3 regions of the Caloranaerobacter sp. TR13 genome follow, and region 2 is predicted to be linked to each of the others. Evidence: riboswitches for the same ligand, from Rfam matches in the RefSeq annotation. Region 2 holds a riboswitch; each other region holds the start of a gene.
What was found. A riboswitch is a leader RNA that binds a small molecule or an ion and turns the genes downstream of it on or off. The one in region 2 is predicted to bind cyclic di-GMP.
Positions count from the first base shown of each region.

Region 1: linked by a shared signal. The riboswitch ahead of TR13x_RS03420 (HD-GYP domain-containing protein) and the one ahead of TR13x_RS08615 (hypothetical protein) in region 2 are both predicted to bind cyclic di-GMP.
Region 3: linked by a shared signal. The riboswitch ahead of TR13x_RS03485 (HD-GYP domain-containing protein) and the one ahead of TR13x_RS08615 (hypothetical protein) in region 2 are both predicted to bind cyclic di-GMP.

Region 1 covers NZ_JXLL01000002.1:45,634-47,841, forward strand. The annotation lists gene TR13x_RS03410 (aminotransferase class IV) at 1-45, shown strand, start outside; gene TR13x_RS03415 (HAD-IIIA family hydrolase) at 23-523, shown strand; cyclic di-GMP riboswitch class I at 724-810, shown strand; gene TR13x_RS03420 (HD-GYP domain-containing protein) at 900-1,505, shown strand; gene TR13x_RS03425 (flavodoxin) at 1,614-2,120, shown strand; gene pepT (peptidase T) at 2,147-2,208, opposite strand, start outside.
Region 2 covers NZ_JXLL01000013.1:14,571-16,778, forward strand. The annotation lists gene TR13x_RS08605 (carbonic anhydrase) at 1-275, shown strand, start outside; gene TR13x_RS08610 (formate/nitrite transporter family protein) at 290-1,099, shown strand; cyclic di-GMP riboswitch class I at 1,219-1,305, shown strand; gene TR13x_RS08615 (hypothetical protein) at 1,413-2,208, shown strand, end outside.
Region 3 covers NZ_JXLL01000002.1:60,086-62,293, reverse strand. The annotation lists gene TR13x_RS03485 (HD-GYP domain-containing protein) at 1-1,141, opposite strand, end outside; cyclic di-GMP riboswitch class I at 1,218-1,303, opposite strand; gene TR13x_RS03480 (MFS transporter) at 1,443-2,208, opposite strand, start outside.

The DNA of each region.
Region 1 (2,208 bases), on a different contig from region 2:
TATTCTAGGAGTGGTTTTACTTATGAAAGCTATATTTTTGGATAGAGATGGAGTTATAAATGATAATAGTAAACATGTAAATAAACCCGAAGATTTAATAATTTATGAATCGGCTAAAAAAGGGTTAAAAAAGTTATATGATGCTGGATATACATTATTTATAGTTACTAATCAAGGTGGTATTGAATTAGGATATTTAACAGAAGAAGATTTAGATAAAATACATAAAAGGCTATTAGAAGAACTTAAGCCGTACTGTGAAATTAAAGATATTAGATTTTGTCCTGATTTTTACAGAAAATCAGAATGCAGAAAGCCTAAACCTGGCATGATTTTAGACCTTGCTGAAAAATACAATATAGATCTAAGTCAAAGTTGGATGATAGGAGATATGGATACAGATATTATTGCAGGTTTGAAAGCTGGATGCAAAACTGCAAAAATAGGGAAGACATATGAAAAAGCACATATAAACGGAAAAGACCTAGATGATGTAGCAGAAAAAATATTATCTCAAGACTAAAAGGCAGCTAAAGGCTGCTTTTTAATTTGTGAATAAACTTAGTTTTTTAATATATAAGATAGCTAAGTTAAATACTATATTGTTTTTGTAGAATTTTGAAAAAAAATTAACGAAAAAAAGAAGGAATTTGTTTATTAGTGTAGAATATGTAAAAATGTGAATTTATAAACAGGTATAAAGCACCAATTTAATATTGAATAATATGATAAAGGCAAACCTATCGAAAGGTAGGGGCGCAAAGTCATGGGTCTAAGGGATTTTTGTCCTACGATTGCCAGACTGCCATATTGTTTTTATATTATTTGACTTAGGCAGAAGGTACCCATGTTGGGTATTTTTTTTATACAAAAGAGTAATGAGGTTTAGGGGGGAAAAAATGGAGTTTGTAATAAACAATAATATTTCTTATGATATCATGAAATGCTTGGTTGCATCACTAGAAGCTAAAGATATTTATACTGGTGGACATTCAAGTAGAGTTGCATCGATGATTTTTGATCTTTGTAAAAAATTAAATTTACCTTCATATCAAATTAGTATAATTTATATAGCAGCTCAACTGCATGATATCGGGAAGATAGGTATTCCTGATTACATATTAAATAAGAAAGATTCTTTGACAAAAGATGAATGGGATAAGATAAAATCTCATCCAGAAATAGGGTATTCAATATTAATAAGGTCAAATAAATTGAAAAATATAGCTAAATTAGTGCTACATCATCATGAAAGATGGGATGGAAAAGGGTATCCACATGGGTTGAAAGAGGAAGAGATTCCGTTAGGTTCTAGAATAATAGCTATTTGTGATACAATTGATGCTATGACATCTAATAGGCCATATAGAGATAGGTTTACATTTAAGGAATGCTATGATGAGATTATTAGGAATAGAGGTATTCAATTTGATCCATTTTTAGTTGATAGTATAGGTGATTTGTGGACTAAATGGGAAAAATATTTAATGGAAAATATTATGTGATATAAAAATAAAAGTTTCTTCTTATTCCTGTTTTTTATCAAAATTAATATTCTATTTCTAATTATCACGAATATAGATAGTACAGATATTAATAAAGAGGTGTTTTAAATGGATGATAGACAATTAAAAAAGCTAGTGCTTTATTATTCTCTGGAAGGAAACACAGAATTTATAGCTGAAAATATTGCAGATAAGATTAATGCAGATATTTTAAAATTAAAGCCTGAGAAAGAAATTAGTACTCATGGGTTTATGAGATATTTTTGGGGTGGTAAACAGGTCGTTTTCAAAGAAAAGCCTAAATTATTTCCTTTTGATAAAAATCCTGATGATTATGACGTAATTTTTATAGGCACACCTGTATGGGCTGGCACTTATGCTCCAGCTTTTAATACATTTTTCGATACCATCAAGCTAAAAGATAAGTATATAGCGTTATTCTGCTGTTATAGTGGCAAAAGCTCAAGTACTTTTGAAAATATGAGAAAAAAATTAGAGGGTAACCAGATACTAGGGGAAATAGGTTTTAAAGACCCATTAAAATATGATAAAGAACAGAATGCAAATAAAGTGAGACAATGGGCTGAAAATATAATTTCAAAGATTAAAAAATGAGCCGAAGGACTACTGTTCTTCGACTATTATTTTTTTGCATATATTTCTACAATTTTTAAAATAACTTCAACTGCCTTTTCCATTGCAA
Region 2 (2,208 bases):
TTTTTGTAGTAGGCCATAAGGATTGTGGTATGGTGAAGCAGAGTTTAGAGGATATAAAAAGAAAGATGTTAGAAAGAGGAATTCCTAGAGAAGCTATAGATTCGGTTGATTTTGCAAATTGGACAGGTATAATAGAAGATGAAAAGGAAAACGTAATCAAGGTAGTTAAAAAAATAAAAAGTTCGCCGTTTATACCTAAGGATGTTAAGGTTCATGGTTTTCTAATTGACCCAAATAGTGGTGAATTAGAAGTTATAATAAATGATAATGAATAGAAAGGAGTAATAAAATGCAAAAGAGAATATTGACACCACCAGAAATAGCACAAGCTACTATTAATGCTGGTATAAAAAAGGCTAATTTACCAACTTTACAAATGATTTTATTAGGTATTTTTGCAGGTATTTTTATAGGTTTTGGTGCACAGGCTGATATTACAGTTATGCAAACATTAAAAAATATTGATGTTGGACTTATGAAATTTATGGGGGCTGCAGTATTCCCTGTAGGACTTATGTTAGTTGTAATAGCAGGGGCTGAATTGTTCACAGGCAACAATCTTATGACATTAGCTTTAATGGATAAAAGAATTAAATTAAATCAAATGTTGAAAAACTGGTTTTTTGTTTATTTAGGAAACTTTATTGGATCAATATTATTAGCTGTAGTTGTAGTTAAATCTGGTTTTTATAAAGTAGATGCTCCAGCAACTCAACTAGCTGTGAAGATTGCTACTGGAAAAGTTGGTTTGACATTTAGCCAAGCTTTCTTTAGAGCAATTTTATGTAATATGTTAGTTGTATTAGCTGTTTGGTTAGCAACAGGAGCTACTGATGTAATATCTAAAATATTTGCTTGTTGGTTCCCAATAATGCTATTTGTTTTATCAGGATATGAGCATAGTGTAGCTAACATGTATTTTATTTCTTTAGGTAAATTTTTAGGAGCTCAAGTTACTTGGGGACAAATTTGGATCAAGAACTTAATTCCTGTTACTTTAGGTAATATTGTTGGCGGAGCTATTATTGTTCCTGTTGTATATTATCTAGCTTACGTAGTGCCAGCTAAAGGAAAAGAAAAAGAAAAAGCTAAGGCTTAAAGGATGCAGTTTTGCATCCTTTTTTGTTTAGATTTTGATAAAATTTTTACTTTTAGGTTAAAAAAATGTTAAATTATGTCGATAAATATTTTGCAAGAGTTAAAGGAGATATCCTAAAATGAATATTTTGGCAAACTAACCGAAAGGTTAGGACGCAAAGCTATGGGCCTAAAGGATTAATATCCTATGGTTGCCAGGCTGCCCATGAAATTGTTTTCATGGTTAAGTAAGTTTATGATATTCTTATGGTTAGTTTGCCTAGTACGTTTGTACTAGGTTTTTTTAATTTTTTTTAGATTAGGAGGTGGAAAATTTGAGAAAGATGCTTAAGTATGCATCTAAAAAAACAACTTCAGTATTAATGGTTTTAGCACTTTTATTTAATCTGTTTACTTTTAATTTAGGTGTAGCATACAGCATAGAAGTAAATGAACCAGAATTTATTATTAACAATGCAGATGCACAGTATATGGGTTTTGGAGACGATTTACATATTCAACTGCTAAATACTGAATATAATGGCGAAGGTTCTAATGAGACAGTAACTACAGTTGTTTATGGCAAATCTATTCCTTTAGATGAATTTGAACAACCTATTGAAGAACTAGCCACTGAATTTAAAGTTGAGTTTAAAAGTGTAATAGAAAATGTATATGGGCAAGATGTTTATACACCAGATTTTGAACTTTTTGGGCACTTTGTTGATTCTAGAAATGGCGAAGAATATTCTAGACTTGATGAAGATTTTATCAATAAGTCAGAAAATGCAAGGACTGCAATACCTGTATATGCAGCAAAGAAAAATGAGATAGAACTTAACTATCTAAATAAAAGTATAAAATTCTATTGGATACCAGAACCACCGGAATTTAATATAGCAAAAGATGAGTATTATGATAATGATACTATAGAAGTTGAATTGTTTAATGTTGTTGATTCAGAACAAATAGCGATTGAAGGCAGTTCGGTAATAGTAGATGAAAATAATAATGAGATTGGACAACCTGTAGATTTTAAAGTGGTTTTCCATGAAGAATATGATCCAAAGTATAGATTCTATAAACTATATGGTCATTTTTCTGATAAGAATAATACTGATGAATATATTG
Region 3 (2,208 bases), on a different contig from region 2:
ATGTTGTAATTAACAATGTTCCCCATATAATAGGTTCCGATAATATTTGCTCATTTATAGCTTTAGATTTCATCAATATTTCAATCATAATTTTTGTGATATTAGGATCGAATTGCTTACCTTTATTTTTAATAAGCTCATTTATAACAAGATTTATCGATTTAGCTTTTTTATATGTCCTATTTGACATCATGGCATCTACTGCATCTGCAACACTTATTATCCTGCTTTCCAAAGGTATTTCTTCTCCCTTTAATCCATCTGGATAACCTGTACCGTCATACCTTTCATGATGATGCTTTGTAAAAATCGCTATTTCATTAAAACTTTCTGTATAATCAAACATATTTTTTATAATTCTATAGCTATATATGGAATGTTTCTTTACCTTTTCATATTCCTCATTAGTTAATTTTGTTGGTTTATTTAATATGTCTGCACTTATATAAATTTTACCTAAATCATGTAATACTGCTGATAGATATAATGTTTCTAATCGTTTTTCATTAAATCCTAGTTCTTTTCCTATAGCTAGTGACCATTGTGCCACATTATATGGATGAGTTACCATATAAGGTTCTCTTTCCCTTATTATTTGAGACATCATATATATTACATTTAGCATTCTTTTTTTTCTAGATATTTTGATATATTCTAACTGATATAGATTTTGTATAATTGATAATTCTCTAGATATATCTTTATCTAAAAATGTACTACCATCAACTACTTTAGTTTTATCTGTACTTCCTAAATATAGACAACCTGTTACTTCTCTAGACTTACTATTTCCAGAAAATAACGGTATATAAATTTCGTTTTCCATTTCTTCAATTAAAGGTAAATAATCAGCTTTGTCATCTTCATTTTTACTTAGAAAAACAATTTGTTTAGTCTTTATTAATAGCGCGAAAACACAGTTGGAGAAGTGCTTTATTAAACGTTTAGAGTCTTTATAACTTACATTATAATCTATGCCTTTTCTAATAAAAACCCTCTCAAATGTAGCATAAGTACTACTTTCATCAAATGCAATTAATTTTGCTACATCGTAATCTAATAATTTAGCAATTCTACTAATCCCTCCATGCAAATATTCTTCTGTCAAGAGCTGACTATCAACTTTAATTAACCTTATCATATGACCAACTCCTCCCTGTGTATGTAAATGAAAAACACCTACTGATAAAGACAAAAACAGTAGGTGTTTTCTACAAATTGGCAGCCTGGCAACCATAGTAAATAATACCTTAGGTCCATAGCTTTGCGTCCCCACCTTTCGATAGGTTTGCCTTTATCAATGTGTAATCGTTTACAATTTTTGTACCACTAAAAACTCAAATAATTATTTTATATCAGTTTCGATGTTTTTTTACAAATTCCTTCTTTTTATATAATTTTTTTACCCATTTTTATAATTTATAAACACATTTTATCTATGCTTAGAACTCCTTTAGCTCTGGTATGAAGAACATAAATATTCCCAATAATGAAACTATAATCCCTGAAATAATAAATATAGTTGAAGAAGCTAATTTATCTGAAATATACCCAAGTGCAGCTAACCCTAATGGTACTATCCCCTGACTTAATGTATTCAATATTCCAAAAAATCTGCCTCTAAATTCATCAGGTACTATTTTTTGAAATGTCGTATTAATAGGCACATTAACCAAAGCATTAACAATTCCTAGTATTAAAATTAAAAATAAAAATATTGCATAAACGCCAAAAGATGAAATGAATGAAAACTTGAAAAATATCAATGGAATACCAAACAGCATCATAATCAAACCATCTGCTATAATACCATTTATCATGAACATATAATATTTTTCTCTAGATGGCAATATCGATAATATAAACATCCCTATTATTGCTCCAATTGGGAATGCAGAACTCAAAATGCCATTTTCCTTAGCCGTTAGATTTAATGTAAACTTTATTGTTTTAGGAAATACTATCTGAAAAATGGGATTAAATAGAAAATTAATTATTAATGCAAATCCTAGTAGCACAACTATAGCTTTCTGCCCCTTTAAAAATACTATCCCTTCTTTAAAATCTTTCCAAAAGCTCCATTCATTTTTATTAATATTATTCATATCTCTTTTAATAGGTGGAATATTTATAAATGTTTCAGATATTCCAGATATAATAAATGAAATTCCATTTACAATAAATATTCCAAAGATACCTATCCAATAA